2 regions of the Janthinobacterium sp. NFX145 genome follow, and region 2 is predicted to be linked to the other one. Evidence: predicted binding sites of a transcription regulator. Region 2 holds the regulator's gene; the other holds the start of a gene.
What was found. Region 2 encodes FNR, which switches genes on or off when oxygen is low (the NO sensors DNR and NnrR bind a similar motif). Its sites were predicted from a motif close to TTGATNNNNATCAA; they were not measured.

Region 1: the regulator FNR is predicted to act here: its motif matches at 2,858-2,871, upstream of ACPJXG_RS06955 (universal stress protein).

What each region holds. Positions count from the first base shown of each region.
Region 1 covers NZ_CP187360.1:1,546,351-1,554,170, reverse strand. Annotated here, with positions in the region: gene ACPJXG_RS06965 (chemotaxis protein CheA) at 1-1,647, opposite strand, end outside; gene ACPJXG_RS06960 (protein phosphatase CheZ) at 1,647-2,486, opposite strand; gene ACPJXG_RS06955 (universal stress protein) at 2,953-3,420, shown strand; gene ACPJXG_RS06950 (response regulator) at 3,578-4,222, shown strand; gene ACPJXG_RS06945 (Crp/Fnr family transcriptional regulator) at 4,563-5,369, shown strand; gene hemP (hemin uptake protein HemP) at 5,620-5,817, shown strand; gene ACPJXG_RS06935 (hypothetical protein) at 5,903-6,229, shown strand; gene ACPJXG_RS06930 (DUF2325 domain-containing protein) at 6,267-7,493, shown strand; gene ACPJXG_RS06925 (glutathione peroxidase) at 7,497-7,820, opposite strand, start outside.
Region 2 covers NZ_CP187360.1:6,338,007-6,345,826, forward strand. Annotated here, with positions in the region: gene ACPJXG_RS28490 (response regulator) at 1-2,172, opposite strand, end outside; gene fnr (fumarate/nitrate reduction transcriptional regulator Fnr) at 2,412-3,170, shown strand; gene ACPJXG_RS28500 (FixH family protein) at 3,174-3,698, opposite strand; gene ccoG (cytochrome c oxidase accessory protein CcoG) at 3,753-5,135, opposite strand; gene ccoP (cytochrome-c oxidase, cbb3-type subunit III) at 5,138-6,058, opposite strand; gene ACPJXG_RS28515 (cbb3-type cytochrome oxidase subunit 3) at 6,051-6,254, opposite strand; gene ccoO (cytochrome-c oxidase, cbb3-type subunit II) at 6,256-6,870, opposite strand; gene ccoN (cytochrome-c oxidase, cbb3-type subunit I) at 6,886-7,820, opposite strand, start outside.

The DNA.
Region 1 (7,820 bases), 1.6 Mb from region 2:
GCCGGCCAGCGAGCGCACGGGCAATGGACGGCCCTGGTCTTTCAGCACCGGCGCGCCGCCCACTTCCATGAAGGTTTCCGGCAATTCGACGACGCGCTGCACCACCGCCATCGGCAGCGCCAGCGCGGCGCCCGAGGTCGACACGAGCATGGTCGGCACGATCGACAGTTCGATCGGCAGGCGGATGGCAAATTTCGTGCCCTTGCCCAGCGTGGATTCGATGTGGATGGCGCCGCGGTTTTTCTCCACGGCCGTTTTCACCACGTCCATGCCCACGCCGCGTCCGGAAACGCTGGAAGCGACTTCCTTGGTCGAGAAGCCCGGCAGGAACACCAGCTGGAAGCATTCGTCGTTGCTCAACTGCGCGTTTTCGCTGATCAAGCCCTTTTGCTGGGCCTTGCTGCGCAGGAAGACCGGGTCCATGCCCTTGCCGTCATCCTGCAGCACGATCATGACGCTGTTGGCTTCCTGCCATGCTTTCAGTGAAATATACGACTTGGCGGGCTTGCCGGCGGCCAGACGGGCTTCCGGCGATTCGACGCCATGGTCGAGCGAATTGCGCAGCATGTGCACGAGCGGATCGTACAGGCTGTCGACCACCACGCGGTCGACTTCCGTCTCCGCGCCTTCGATGGTCAGTTCGACATCCTTGCCCAGGTCTTTCGCCAGTTCGCGCACCAGGCGCGGGAATTTCTGGAACAGGCGGCCGACGGGCTGCATGCGCGTGGCCAGGGTGGCCCGCTGCAGTTCCGTCGAGTAGCGCGAAGCGCGTTCCAGGGTTTCCGCCAAAGTCGCCATCAGGGTGGCGGCCTGGCCTTCGAATTTGAATTGCAGCAAGCGTTCGAGCAGCACGGCAGCCTGGTTGGCGGCCTGCACGGATTCGCCGGCCACTTCCAGCAGCGCGTCGAGCTTGACGGCATCGACGCGGATGCTGTCTTCCTTGACGGGCGCGGCATGGCGCACTTCCGGACGCTCTTCGCGGCGTTCCGCGCCATCCCAGGCCTTGCCAGCCGGTTTGGCGGCGGCAGCGGCAGCAGGCGCGGCGGCCACGGCGGCAGGCGCGGCGGCGGCGGACACCGGTGCGGCAGCGATCTGGCTAGCGGCCGGCACGACGGCGTTGTACATGGCTTCCCAGTCCAGGCCATCGGCGCTGGCCGTGGACACGGCGGCGGCAGGTGCGGCCACCACGACTTCAGCGACCTGGGCAACGGGCGCGGCCACTTCCGCCACCACGGCGGCGGCAGGCGCAGGCGCATCCATGCCCTTGCCTTCGATGGCGTTCGTCAGGATGTGTTCCAGCTCTTCCGGCATGGCCGGCAAGCTTTCCGGCGCGGCGCCATTCGCCAGTTCCGTCAGCTGGTCGGCGACGAAACCGGACGCTTGCAGCGCCGCCTCGATGGCGATCGGCGTCACGGGCGCGGCGCCCGTGCGCAAGGCGTCAAACAGGTTTTCCGTCAGATGGCAGGCCGCCACCAGCGCGGGCAAGCCCATGAAGCCGGCGCCGCCCTTGATGGTGTGGAAGGAACGAAACACGGCATTCAGTGTTTCCTTGTTGTCAGGATCACGCTCGAGGCGCAATAAGTGCTCTTCAACATTAACCGCAAGATCCATCGCCTCAACGACGAAATCCTTGAGCATATCGTCCATTAGAATCCCAAATCCGCAAGAAGGTCGTCTACATTATCCTGGTCCAGCGCCACCGACGGCACGGACGGGCCCTGCATCAGCGGCACCGGCTTTTGCGCCAGCTTTTCGCGCACCTCGGCCGGCGCGTTGTCGCGCAGCAGCTGAGCCAGCTCGTTTTCCACCGTCTTGGTGATGTTGACCACTTTTTTGATCAGCTGGCCCGTGATGTCCTGGAAGTCCTGGGCCATCATGATTTCCAGCAAGCGTGCTTTTTCCGCTTCCGTCGCTTCGGCAACGGCTTGCGCGAACTGGCGCGAATCGCCGGCCAGGGCCTTGAATTCTTCCAGGCTCAGCTTGCCGTCGAACAGGGCCGTCCAGCGGCCGTCCATGTCCTTGGCTTTTTTCGACAGCACGTCCTGCGCCGGCATGCCTTCGTCGAGCGTGTTGAGTACCTTGTTGGCGGCCTGTTCCGTCAGGGTGGCGACATATTCCAGGCGGTCCTGGGCGTCGACGATCTGCGACGACGCTTCCGTCAACGCCTTGTCGTAGCCCAGTTCGCGCAGCGAATCGTGCAGCAGGCGCACGATGCCGCCCAGGCGCTCGAACATCGGCTTGTCGGACTGGTCGACCGGATCGGCCGCTTCGCCAGGCGCGTCGGCGCTGGCCACGGGGGCCGCAACCGGCTCGGCGGCCGCCGGCACGGCGGTGCTGGCCGACACGGAATCGAAGAGCGCGTCAAAATCGTCATCCGCGATCACGGCGGGAGCAGGCGCGGCGGCAGGCGCCGGCGTGGCTGCGGCCGCGCTTTGCGCGGATACTTCATCGAATAATGCATCGAAATCATCAGCGGCGTTGGTCATATCCCTGCTTCTCCATAATTTGTCAAAATTCCGCCTGAACTGTGCGTTTTACAGACTGATACCCACAATTTCTCGATTAAGATGATTTGAGGCAATACCGCTGCGATGGTGCGAGTGTAGCAGGGCGCCGCCCTGTTGGTAAATCTCAAAACGCGCTTCCTGGTGCAAAGCGGGTCCACAAGAGCTTTTCCACCAGGAAATAAGTGTTCCTGCTGTTGTATTTTGAAATACTACCATTGGCGTGCGTGCAAGACCACGCGCGACACAAGAAATCCTGCCTGCGGGCGCCTGCGCAACAGCCCTGCACGGCCATCGTTGCAGCTAAACACGATCTTTCTGCCAATGTTGTCTATACTGAAGGTGCAGTAGTATTGATAATTATCAAGTCTTTACATGAATACAATGCTGCCGCCGCGTCTACAATAAGAGGCGTTGCGCGCGCTGAGTCACTGCCAAAGGACCTGCCATGTATAAGAAAATTCTGATCGCCACGGACGGCTCCACCGTCTCCAACTTGACGGCCTGTGCCGGCGTTGCCTTTGCCGAACAGATGCACGCCGACATCCTTGCCGTGTACGTGGCGCCCGAATACCAGTACCCTGTGTACATCGAAATCATTCCACCAAGCTATCCCAGCGAAGAGGAATACCGCATCGCCATGCGCAAGGCGGGCGCCGACCACTGGCAGCCCATCCTCGACGCGGCCGCCAAGCGGGGCCTGCAGGCGACAGGCCTGACGGCATTTTCCGACAGCCCCGCCCTGAAAATCGTGGAAGTGGCGCAACTGCAGCAATGCGACCTGATCTTCATGGGCTCGCATGGCCGCAGCGGCTGGGGTCAGTTGCTGCTGGGCAGCGTCACCAACAAGGTGCTGTCGCACTCGAAATTGCCCGTGCTCGTGCACAGGCTGATCAAGGAACCCGCGGCAAAATAAAAGGTCACATGGCCACGGGGCCAGCGCCATTGCCGGCACACCAAGAAAAAGGCAAAGGCACGGCCGCTTCAGTTAAAATGACAACGTTTCTCGTTTCTTAACATTTGATTGTCCGGTGACGGACAGAGCAGATTACACGCCACCAGATTGCCCGCCTATGATACGTATTGTGATTGCCGACGACCACACCATCATGCGTGAAGGATTAAAGCGCATCCTTGACGGCGCGCCGGATATCGACATCGTGGGTGAAGCCATCGACGGCTTTGAAGTCCTCAACCACGTGCGCCAGGGCGGCTTCGACCTGTTGCTGCTCGACCTGTCGATGCCGGGCCGCAGCGGCGTCGACCTGATCCGGCAAATCCGCAGCGAGGCGCCCAAGCTGTCGATCCTGATCCTCACCATGCACGAGGAAGAGCAATATGCGGTGCGCGCCATCCGCGCCGGCGCGCAAGGCTATCTGACCAAGGAAAGCGCGGGTACCCAGCTCGTGGGCGCCATCCACAAGGTGGCGTCCGGGCGTCCCTACATCAGCGCCGAGGTGGCGGAGCAACTCGTGCTCAACATCATGATGCCGAATGAAAGCTTGCTGCATAAACAGTTGTCGGACCGCGAATTCGAAGTCTTTTCCCTGCTGGTGGCAGGCAAGTCGATCACGGAAATTGCCAACAACCTGCACCTGAGCGTCAAAACGGTGAGTACGCACAAGACGCGCATCATGCAAAAGATGGGCATGAGTTCGCTATCCGAAATGGTCCAGTATGCCGTCGCGCACCGCCTGCTATCGCCCTTCAAGACGTGATCCTCCTGGCGCGCGCCCGCGCGCCAACTGTAGGAACAATCCTACCTCGCCTACCACAGCTCCTACTGCCATATTCAGCCACTGCTGATATTAATTGCATACGGTTGTTGGCATACTGAAACCAGTAATCAAGTTGCTGGAAAGTTATTTCATCACACAGCAAGTCTTCAGCGAATTGAGCATTACCTGCCTGGACGCGCGCCGCCGACCCTTGCCTGCCCGCCGCCCCGTGCACCCCGTCATTCAACTCTGAACTACCTGTCACCAGGAGATGAACATGCTGTCCACGCAAACGCCCGACACCCGCGCTGCCTCACCATCGCTGGCCCCCTCTTCTCCAATGGAAGCGGGGCGCCAGCGCCAGGGCCGGCTCTGGTCGAACCTGAAGGAGGTGTGCGACCTGCTGCATATCTCCAGCGCCTGCACCATCGCCGCCGACGAACTGCTGTTCCAGCACGTGCAATTCAAGACGGGCCAGCGCGTGCACACGATCGGCCAACCGTTCGACACCCTGTACATCGTCAATTCGGGCTTCCTGAAAACCGTGCTGATCGATGAATTCGGCAATGAACAGGTACTCAGCTTCCCCATGAAGGGCGACATGCTGGGCGTCGACGGCATCCACTCGCGCCATTACTCCTCGGAAGCGGTGGCCCTGTCCGACTGCGACCTGATCCTGCTGCCGTTCAAGAAACTGACGGCGCTGGGCAGAGTCCACCTGGAACTGGAAAACGTCATGTACGGCGTGATGAGCCGCGAACTGGTGCGCGAGCAAGCCATGATCGGCATGCTGGGCGCCCTCAGCGCCGAAGCCCGCGTGGCGCGCTTCCTCGTCTCGCTGGCCGACCGCTTCGCGCAGATGGGCTATTCGAGCAAGCTGTTCAACCTGCGCATGACGCGCCATGAAATCGGCAGCTACCTGGGCCTGACCCTGGAAACGGTCAGCCGCACCTTGTCCGCCTTCAATGAAATCGGCCTGATCACGGTTGACCAGCGCACCATCGGCATCAAGGATCCGGACGCCCTGAAAACCCTGCGCCGCCTGCCGCCGTCGCGCTCGCGCGCCAAGCAACTGGCCGCCGCCAAGCTCAAGGCCGATACCACCGCCGCCGCCAGCGCCTCGGCGCAATTGCTGGCTACCATCTAGTTTCATCCCGATTTCCTCAAGCTTGGCACAGGCTTGACCCGGCCAAGGCGCACGACGCCTTGCCGGGTCTTTTTTGCCGCCCCCGCCTCCCGCGCCGCTCCTGCGGCCTGCTTTGCGCAGCACGATCGTCCACGCTGCCATGTCACCATAAAAAAGCACGGATTCCGCACAAATAAGCCTTGCTTTTCGGGCCACATTCAACAATAATGCAAATACGAATCATTCTCAACTGAGATAAAGAAAGCCCAACATGCAAAGCTCAAAACCAGCCTTGATCCAGGATGCCGCTACCGCCCACGTCCGTCCTCCCGTCAGCATGGCCCAGCCGGCACGCCGCATCACCAGCGAAGCGCTGCTGCAGCAGGGACGCGAAGTGGAGATTGAGCACAGCGGCAAGATCTATCGCCTGCGCGTCACCCAATTGAACAAGCTGATCCTGACTGCCTGAAGCAGCACGGCAGCCAGTCACCACACTCGCCAGCCAGTCGCGCCCCGCGCGCGCAGCCAGCCAAACCACCGCACAGGAGTGTTTGATGGCGAACGACCGACCTTCCCCGATGTTTCCTTCTCCGCAAGGCCAGCAGCCTGAATTGCTGCTGTCGGCCGTGCTGCACCTGATGTCGCACTACCATGCGGGCAGTCCCTGCGAGAAACTGGCCGGTGTCATCGAACGCCATCTGCAAGTGCTGTCGGGTTCGCCCGGCCTGGGCCCCGTGCTGCAAGCAACTTGCCAGCAAGTGTCGCAGCAATGGGCCGCCCTGGTGGCGCTGCACAAGCCGGCACCGCCCAGGAGCACCTTGCTCGATCGCCTGGCACGCATGCTGAGCGCCAAGCGCCCTGCCTCGCCCCTGCCGCAATAATTTCTTTTCCATCCCCACCGTCCAACAGGATATCGCCATGTGTGACAAAGACCAGTCCCTGCCCGTCATCAGCAATTGTTCCAGCGGCGGGGCCGACACGGCCGCGCTCGCTTCGCGCCGCCGCCGGCTGTGGGAACTGTCGCACACCTGCCATTGCCCGCTGGTCGGCGTGGGCTTGCCCTTGGGCTACCTGCGCAAGCTGGTGGGCAAGATGACGGGCGGACGCGTGCTGGCCGACGACTATGAAGTGCACGTGGGCGCCGTGACGGAATGCGGCGCGCGCAACCGCCTGTCCGAAGCGTTGCAAAAGGAACTCGAACGCCGCTACGCACCCGTGATCCTGCGCTTTCGCGGCGCCAAGACCACGGAACAAGTGGCCGAACTGTGGCGCACGGCCGTCGCCAACGGCGACGTGTCGGGCGCTTTCTGGGCCGGTCTGACGCACCCGCGCTGCGATGCAGAGCTGGAAGAGCAGATGTGCCGCGACTTGCACATGATCCAGCACCAGGCCGGCGCCTGCGTGCGTGCCGACATGGGCAAATTTACGGCCTTGCAGGAAGAAAACGCGCGCATGGCGCACGAACTGGCCAAGCTGCAACAACGCAGCCAGGCCGCACTGATGGAAAAAACAGGCGAGCTGGAACGCCAGGAAGCCGTGCTGCTGCGCACGCGGGCGGAATCCATCGGCAAGGATAGCGTGATCGATGGCTTGCGCGCGGAACTGGCGCAATTGCAGGCCGCGATTCCCGCGCTGGAATCGCGCACCCGCCTGGTCGAACGCCTGGCGCAGATGGATGAGCGCGAGAAGGAATTGCGCCAGCAAATCGCGGAATTGAAGCAGGCCCAGCCACGCCCAGCCGCTGTCGCGCCGCCACCGGCGCCGAAGCTGGAAGTGCCGACCGGCGGCAAGCTGAAAATGCCGATCCGCCTCGTCGATCAAAGCGTCTTGTGCGTGGGCGGACGCAGCGGCAATGTCGCCACCTATCGCGCCCTGATCGAGCGGGTCGGCGCGCAATTCGCCCACCACGACGGCGGCCTGGAAGACAATGCCAACCTGCTCGATTCGAGCCTGGCGGCGGCCGACCTGGTGATTTGCCAGACGGGCTGCATCAGCCACAGCGCCTACTGGCGCGTGAAGGATTATTGCAAGCGCACGGGCAAGCGCTGCGTCTTCATCGACAACCCCAGCATTTCCAGCCTGGCGCGCGGCTTGCAGGAAGTGAGCGGGGAAATGGAGCCGGCCGCGCTGGACGCCGCCGACTAGAGCCTAAGCCTGCAACTCGCGCGCGATGGCCTCGCGCAAGAGTGCATCATCGGCCGTGGTGTCGGGTGCGAAACGCCCCACCACCTTGCCGTCCTTGCTGATCAAAAACTTCTCGAAATTCCACAGCACGTCGCTGGGCTGCTCCTGCGTGATGCCGTAGCCGGCCAGCTTGGCGCGGAAATCGCTGCCCGGCTTTTCCTGCGCCCGGGGCTGCTCTTGCACCAGGCGCTGGTACAGCGGATGCTGGCCAGGCCCCTTGACGACGATTTTTTCAAACATGGGAAATTGCACGCCAAACGTGCCACGGCAAAAGTCCGCGATCTCGGC
Region 2 (7,820 bases):
GCTGGAGATTTCCTCCAGGTGGTTGCGGGCGAATGCGTTGACCATCACCACGATGGGCTGGCGCTGGCCGCTGGCCGCCTGGCGGATGGCCTTGGCCGTGGCCAGGCCGTCCATGACGGGCATGTGCCAGTCGGCCAGCACCACGTCGTACGGTTGCTGCTGCGCCAGGCGTTCGCGGTACAGTTCGATGGCGGCAAAGCCGGAGTCCACTTCGTCGGCCAGCCAGCCCCACGCCTCGATCAGCTTGACGATCAGTTCGCGCGTGGTGCGGTTGTCGTCGGCCACCAGCAGGCGCAACTGTCCCAGGGCCGGCGTGCGCCGCGTTTCCGCCGGTTGCGCCAGCATCTCGAAGGGCACGCTGAACCAGAAGCGGCTGCCCTTGCCTTCGCTGCTGGCGACGGCGATGTCGCCGCCCATCATGTGGATCAGCTGCTTGCTGATGGCCAGGCCCAGGCCCGTGCCGCCGAAGCGCCGCGTGATGCTCTGGTCGCCCTGCGAAAACGCGGCGAACAGCTGCTGTTGCTGCAGTTCCGTCATGCCGATGCCCGTGTCGCGCACTTCGAAGCGCAGCCAGGCGCGGCCGCTCTCTCTCTCGGCCAGGCTGACGGCCACCACCACTTCGCCGCTCTCGGTAAATTTGATGGCGTTGCCGGCCAGGTTGACGAGGATTTGCTGCAGGCGCTGGGCGTCGCCCACCAGGCGCCGCGGCACGTCGGGTTCGACGGCGATGGCCAGTTCCAGTTCCTTTTCGCCCGCATTCATCGTCATCGTCGTGGCCAGGGTATTCATGACTTCGTCGAGGTCGAATTCGACGGGCGACAATTCCATGCGGCGCGCCTCGATCTTCGAATAGTCGAGCACGTCGTTGAGGATGCCCAGCAGCGACTGGCCCGCCACTCTGACCATGGTCAGATACTTGCGCTGTTCCGTGTCGAGTCTGGTATTGCCCAGCAAATACACCATGCCCAGCACGGCATTGAGGGGCGTGCGGATTTCATGGCTCATGTTGGCCACGAAATCGCTTTTCGCGCGGTTGGCCGCCTCGGCCCGGTCGCGTTCCTGCTCCAGTTCGGCCGCGCGCGATTCGAGTTCCTGCTGCAGACGGTCGCGCTCGCTCATCAGGCCGTTGAACGCTTCCGTCAGTTCGCCGATCTCGTCGCGCTGCTGCACCGGCACGGGGGTAAAACGGCTGCCGCTGGTGCGCAGGGCCAGCAGGGTGTCGCGCAGGCGCACCAGCGGCGACAGCAGGCGCACGGTGACCCAGCCCAGAACAAAGGCGGCCAGCAGCGAGGCGAGGATGCTCCACAGCACCAGCCGGTACAGCACGCCATCGAACGGTTCGAAGGCGTCCGCGACGGGCAGCGAGGTGGCCAGCAGCCAGTTCACCGATTTCAAACGCTTGAAGCTGTTGACTGCCGTGATGCCGCGGCTGTTGGTGCTGACCATGCTGCCTTCGCCATCTTCCTTCAGCAGCTGGGTCGTCGTCAGGTTGGCGTTCGGCTGGCGCGGCTGCAGCAGGCGGCTGGTATCGGGGTGCAGCACGTAGCGCGGCACGGCGCCGCGCGTGAGGATGAAGTAATAGCCGCTCTTGCCGACCTTTTCCGAGCGCAAACGCCCCAGCAGGTTGTCCTTGTACAGGCGCAGCACGCCGATCACCACGCCGGCCACCTGGCCATCGGCGGTGAGCACGGGCGCCACCATCTGCACGATGGGCATGCCGCTCGATTTACCCAGCATCGGTTCGGTGATCATGGGCTGGCGCGTGCGCAGGACGGTCTGGAAATACTCGCGCTCGGCGACGTTGATGCCGGCGCGCCCCGGCACTTCCGGCATGTCGGCCACGACGGCGCCTTGCGCGTCGAGCACCAGCACGTCGTCGAACAGCACCAGCATCGAGCGGCGCGAATAGTATTCGCGCAATTGGGCGGGCCGGGCGATCAGTTCCGGCGGCTGCTGCCGGGCCGTCAGGGTGACGATCTGCAGCAGCATGCCCAGCTTGTCGTCGAGCTCGGCAGCGGTACGGCTGATCAGGGATGACTGCTGGCTCAGCAGTACTTTAGTGAAATCGTCGCGCATGTGCTGCACCTGGATCATGGTGACCAGCGCGATCATGGCGATCGAGGTCAGGCTGGTGGCCAGCGCGACTTTTGCTTTGATGCCGAGAGGCTTCATGATTTCCTTTTCAGTACCGGGCGGCACAGGCGGCAAGTAATGCTGTCAGGAATTTTCCTATCAATGCCCCAGCTTGGCAAGCGGCGCCGCGCAAATTGCCCTCCCCGCATGGGCTTTTGACGATGTTGCCATATAATTAAAGTCGGAACGTCGTTTATTCAGCGAAATTGCCGTGAAATTGGCACACGGCAACCCTGTATGCAGTAAACTTGTTGTTGCATTTTCTAAAAGGTACCGACATGACTGAAGCGCTACTCACTCCAACCTTGCCTACAGTGAACGTGGAAGCGTTGCGTGCGCGATGCTCGACCTGCAGCATGCATCAATTGTGCCTGCCGATGGGCCTCGATATGGGCGACATGGACAGGCTGGACCAGATCATCGGCCGCCGCCGCAAGATCGTGCGCGGCGCCTCGCTGTTCCGCATCGGCGACTCGTTCCAGAACCTGTACGCGATCCGCCTGGGGCACTTCAAGACGTACCAGATCAATCCGGGCGGCGAAGAGCAGGTGACGGGCTTCCAGATGGCCGGCGAACTGCTGGGCATGGACGCCATCAGCGCCGACCGCCACCACTGTAATGCGGTGGCGCTGGAAGACAGCGAAGTGTGTGAAATCCCGTTTTCCAGCCTGGAACAATTGCTGGGCAATATGCCGACCCTGCTGCGCCATTTCCACCGCATGATGAGCCAGGAAATCACGCGCGAGCAAAGCGTCATGCTGTTGCTGGGCAATATGCAGGCGACGCAGCGTTTTGCCGCCTTTATCGTCAACCTGGCGTCGCGCTACGAAGCGCGCGGCTATTCGAGCAGCAAATTCCAGCTGCGCATGTCGCGCGAGGAAATCGGCAACTACCTGGGCCTGACCATCGAAAGCGTCAGCCGTTTATTGTCGAAATTCAAGAAGGAAGGCTGGCTGCGCGTCTCGAACCGAGAAATTGAAATCTTGCAGCCGGCAAAACTGAAGGCCATCACGGCCGGTACCGACGTCTGCAAATAAGGCCTACAGCTCTTCGTCGGCGTGCAGCGCGATGCTGCGTTGCAGCGGCCAGGTCCAGATGCCGGACAGGCGCCACTCGCGCTTGTCGTTTTCCACCAGCACTTGCCAGCGGCTGCGCTCGAGCATCGGCAGCGCCACCGAGAAATTGCCGGCCGCATCGGGCCGCACCAGCAGCTTGATGTCCTTTTCCGGCAGGGTCGCATGCGCCAGGTGCAGCTGCAGCGGACCCTGGTAAGCCTTGCCGAAGCTGTGCACGGAACCACTGAGGCGCGCTGACGCCACGTCGTAGGACAAGCTGGTAGCCATCGCCAGGTCGCTGGCGATCGTGTCGCGCTTCAAATCCTGGTTGATCGCCTTGCCCTGCTTGTAATAGTCGCCCACCACCAGCGCATCGGGTTGCGTAAACGCGATATAGCCCATGAAGCTGCCGACGACCACGGACAGGCCGGGACCGATCATCAGCAGCCATGGCCAGCGATGCTTGTACCAGGGATCGGCGGGGGCTTGCAGTTTCAGACTGTCGGACATGGTGATTCTCCTGTGTAAACGGCCAGTCCCCATGCGGGGACCGGCCTTCCTGCTTTAACGCGGCACGATGAATACCGCGCTTTCACGCACATGCAGCGAGGGGTTGTCCAGCGATTGCAATTCGATCGCAATCTTGTTCGACCCCTTCTCGCCGACGCCGTGCGGCACGCGCAGGCGGATCGGCCAGCCCAGCGTTTCCGTCGGCTGCAAGGTCACTTCTTCGCGCGTCAGCAAGGTCAGGCCCGGCAAGCCGGAAGCGCTGATCTTGAAATGCTGGCTTTGCTCCGAGGTGTTCATGATCTGCAGGCGGTAGACGTTTTCGATCATGCCGTCTTCCACTTCGCGTCCCATCGAACCGCGGTCGCGGATCACGTCCATTTTCAGGGGCGTGCGCAGGGCCAGCGACGTACATACGGCGATGATGATCAGGGCCAGGATGGAAGTGTAGATCAGGACGCGCGGGCGCATGGCGCGCTGGCGTATCTGCTTCGAATTGAAGTTGTTTTCCATCGCATGGTCGGTGCTGTAGCGTATCAGGCCACGTGGCCGCTCGACCTTGTCCATCACGCTGTTGCAGGCATCGACGCAGGCGGCGCAGCCGATGCATTCATACTGCAAGCCGTTGCGGATATCGATACCGGTCGGACACACCTGCACGCACAGGGTGCAATCGATGCAGTCGCCCAGCTTGTCGTTGTTGCCGGCCTTCTTGCTCATGGCGCCGCGTGGTTCGCCGCGCTTGGCATCGTAGGTGATGATCAGCGTGTCCTGGTCGAACATGGCGCTCTGGAAGCGCGCGTAGGGGCACATGTATTTGCACACCTGCTCGCGCAGCCAGCCCGCGTTGCCGTAGGTTGCCAGGCTGTAGAACAAGACCCAGAACCATTCCCAGGGACCGAAATTCAAGGTGGTCACCGACTGCGCCAGTTCCTTGATCGGCGTGAAGTAGCCGACAAAGGTAAAGCCCGTCCACAGGGCGATGGCGCCCCATGCCAGGTGCTTGGCCGTCTTCTTGAACGCCTTGCGCACGGAGGGGCCCTGCTTGTCGAGGGCCATGCGCGCGCTGCGCGTACCCTCGATGCGGCGTTCGACCCACAGGAAAATTTCCGTGTATACCGTTTGCGGGCAAGAGAACCCGCACCACACCCGCCCGGCAATGGCCGTGACGAGGAACAACAAATACGCACAGATGATCAGCAGGGCCGCCAGATAGATGAAATCCTGGGGCCACAGCACGACGCCGAAAATGTAGAACTTGCGCGTGGTCAAATCGAACAGCAGGGCTTGCCTGCCATTCCAGGTCAACCACGGCAAGCCGTAGAACGCGAGCTGGGTAAGCCATACGCATACCCATCGCCAGGTAGCGTAGCGTCCTTTGGCCTCGCGAGGGTAGATCTGCTCGCGGGCCGCATACATCTTGATGACTTGAGGTTCCATTTTTACTTGGCGGGTGCCTGCGGATTCGACAGGCTCCAGACATACGCCGACAGCACATGTACCTTGGATTCGCCGAGGAAATCGCTGAAGGCAGGCATGGTGTTGCTGCGTCCCTTGCGTACGGTTTCCATGATGGTGTCGGCGCTGCCGCCGTACAGCCAGGTCTTGTCCGTCAGGTTCGGCGCGCCGAGCATCTGGTTACCCTTGGCATCGGCACCATGGCAGGCCATGCAGGCGCCAAACTTGGCCTTGCCCAGCACCGACTTGACGGGATCCGAGGTCGAACCGGACAGGCTCAGCACATAATGGGCCACGTTCTCGACATCCTTTTCGGAGCCCAGGGCGGCGCCCATCGGTGGCATCTGCCCATTGCGGCCGTGCAGGATGGTGGTCTTGATGATGTCGGGTTCGCCGCCATACAGCCAGTCCTTGTCCGTCAGGTTGGGAAAGCCCTTGTTGCCGCGCGCATCCGAACCGTGGCATTGCGCGCAATAGGTCAGGAACAGACGCTGGCCGATGGCTTGCGCCTGCGGATCGGCGGCCACCGTCTTCAAGTCCTGGCTCAGGTACTTGTTGAACAGGGGACCGTAGTCGGCTTCCGCCTTCTTCAGCTCTTCCTCGTACTGGCCCGTCGATTTCCAGCCCAGGCTGCCGGCATAGTTGCCCAGGCCTGGATACAGGAACAGGTAGGCCAGCGCGAAGACGATGGTGATGTAGAACAACCACATCCACCAGCGCGGCATCGGCGTATTAAGTTCCTTCAAGTCCTCGTCCCAGACGTGGCCCGTGGTGCCGTCGGCAGGGGCGCCCTCGACCACTTTGATTTTCGACTGCGAGTACAGCAGCACGCCGCAGCCGATGATGCCCAGCAGGGACAGCACGACGATGTAGATATTCCAGAAGCCATTGGTAAAGTCAGCCATGGTGATGCTCCTTCGCCAGGTTCATCTCGGCCTCGGCCGGATAGTCGAGCGCGTCGTCGGCGAACGGCAGGCGTGCCGCCGCGTCGAAGTCGCTGTTGCTGCGGCTGAACGTCCACCACAGGATGCCCACGAACGTCGTAAAGGAAACCACCGTCATGACGCTGCTGGCGCTGTCAAACAGGTTTTCGATTGCCATGCTAATTCCTTGTTTTGATTAATGTACCGAGGCCTTGCAGATAGGCGACCAGGGCGTCTTCTTCCGTCTTGTCCTGCAGCTGCGCGGGGCCGGCGGCGATCTCTTCATCGCTGTACGGCTGGCCCAGGCGTTTCAGGGCGCGCATCTTCGGCATGATTTCGTCAGGCACCAGCTTGGTCTTCGCCAGCCAGGGGTAGGACGGCATGTTCGACTCGGGCACCACGTCGCGCGGGTTGTTCAAGTGCGTGCGGTGCCATTCGTCGCTGTAGCGCGCGCCCACGCGGGCGAGGTCGGGCCCCGTGCGCTTGGAACCCCACTGGAACGGATGGTCGTAGACGAATTCGCCAGCGACCGAATAGTGGCCATAGCGTTCCGTTTCCGCGCGCAGCGGACGCACCATCTGCGAGTGGCAGTTGTAGCAGCCTTCGCGCACGTAAATGTCGCGGCCCGCCAGGCGCAGCGGCGAATACGGCTTCAGGCCGGCGACCGGCTCCGTCGTGCTCTTCTGGAAGAACAGGGGAACGATCTCGACGGCGCCGCCGATGCTGATCACTACCGTGACCAGGGCGATCAGCAGCCAGGGGTTTCTCTCAATCCATGCATGTGAAAATTTCATTTGCTTATGCTCCTATCAGGCGTGCGCCGCGTTCAGTTCCGGAATGCGGGCGACGGGGAGTTTGCTGCCGCGCAAGGTCATCCAGGTGTTGTAGCCCATGATGCACATACCCGACAGGTACAGCAGGCCACCGGCCACGCGCACCACGTAGTACGGATACGTCGCTTTCACGCTCTCGACAAAGGTGTAGGTCAGGGTGCCGTCCGGATTGACCGCGCGCCACATCAGGCCCTGCATCACGCCGGCGATCCACATGGCGGCGATGTACAGCACGATGCCGATGGTGGCCACCCAGAAGTGCACGTCGACCAGGCGCGTGCTGTGCATCTGCGTGCGGCCCGCCAGGCGCGGCAGCAGGTAGTAGATCGAACCCATGGTGATGAAGCCCACCCAGCCCAGAGCGCCCGCATGCACGTGGGCAACGGTCCAGTCCGTGTAGTGCGACAGCGAGTTGATGGTCTTGATCGACATCATCGGACCTTCGAAGGTGGCGATGCCGTAGAACGACAGCGAGACGATCATGAATTTCAGGATCGGATCGGTGCGCAGCTTGTGCCAGGCGCCCGACAGGGTCATGATGCCGTTGATCATGCCGCCCCAGCTTGGTGCCAGCAGGACCAGCGAGAAGACCATGCCGATCGATTGCGTCCAGTCAGGCAATGCCGTGTAGTGCAGGTGATGCGGGCCCGCCCACATGTAGGTGAAGATCAGCGCCCAGAAGTGGACGATCGACAAACGGTACGAGTACACGGGACGCTCGGCCTGTTTCGGGATGAAGTAGTAAACCATGCCCAGGTAGCCGGCGGTCAGGATGAACCCCACCGCGTTATGGCCGTACCACCACTGGATCATGGCGTCCTGCACGCCCGCATACGCAGAATACGACTTGGTGAACGAGGCTGGCATGACGGCGCCATTGACCACGTGCAAAATCGTCACGGCCAGGATGT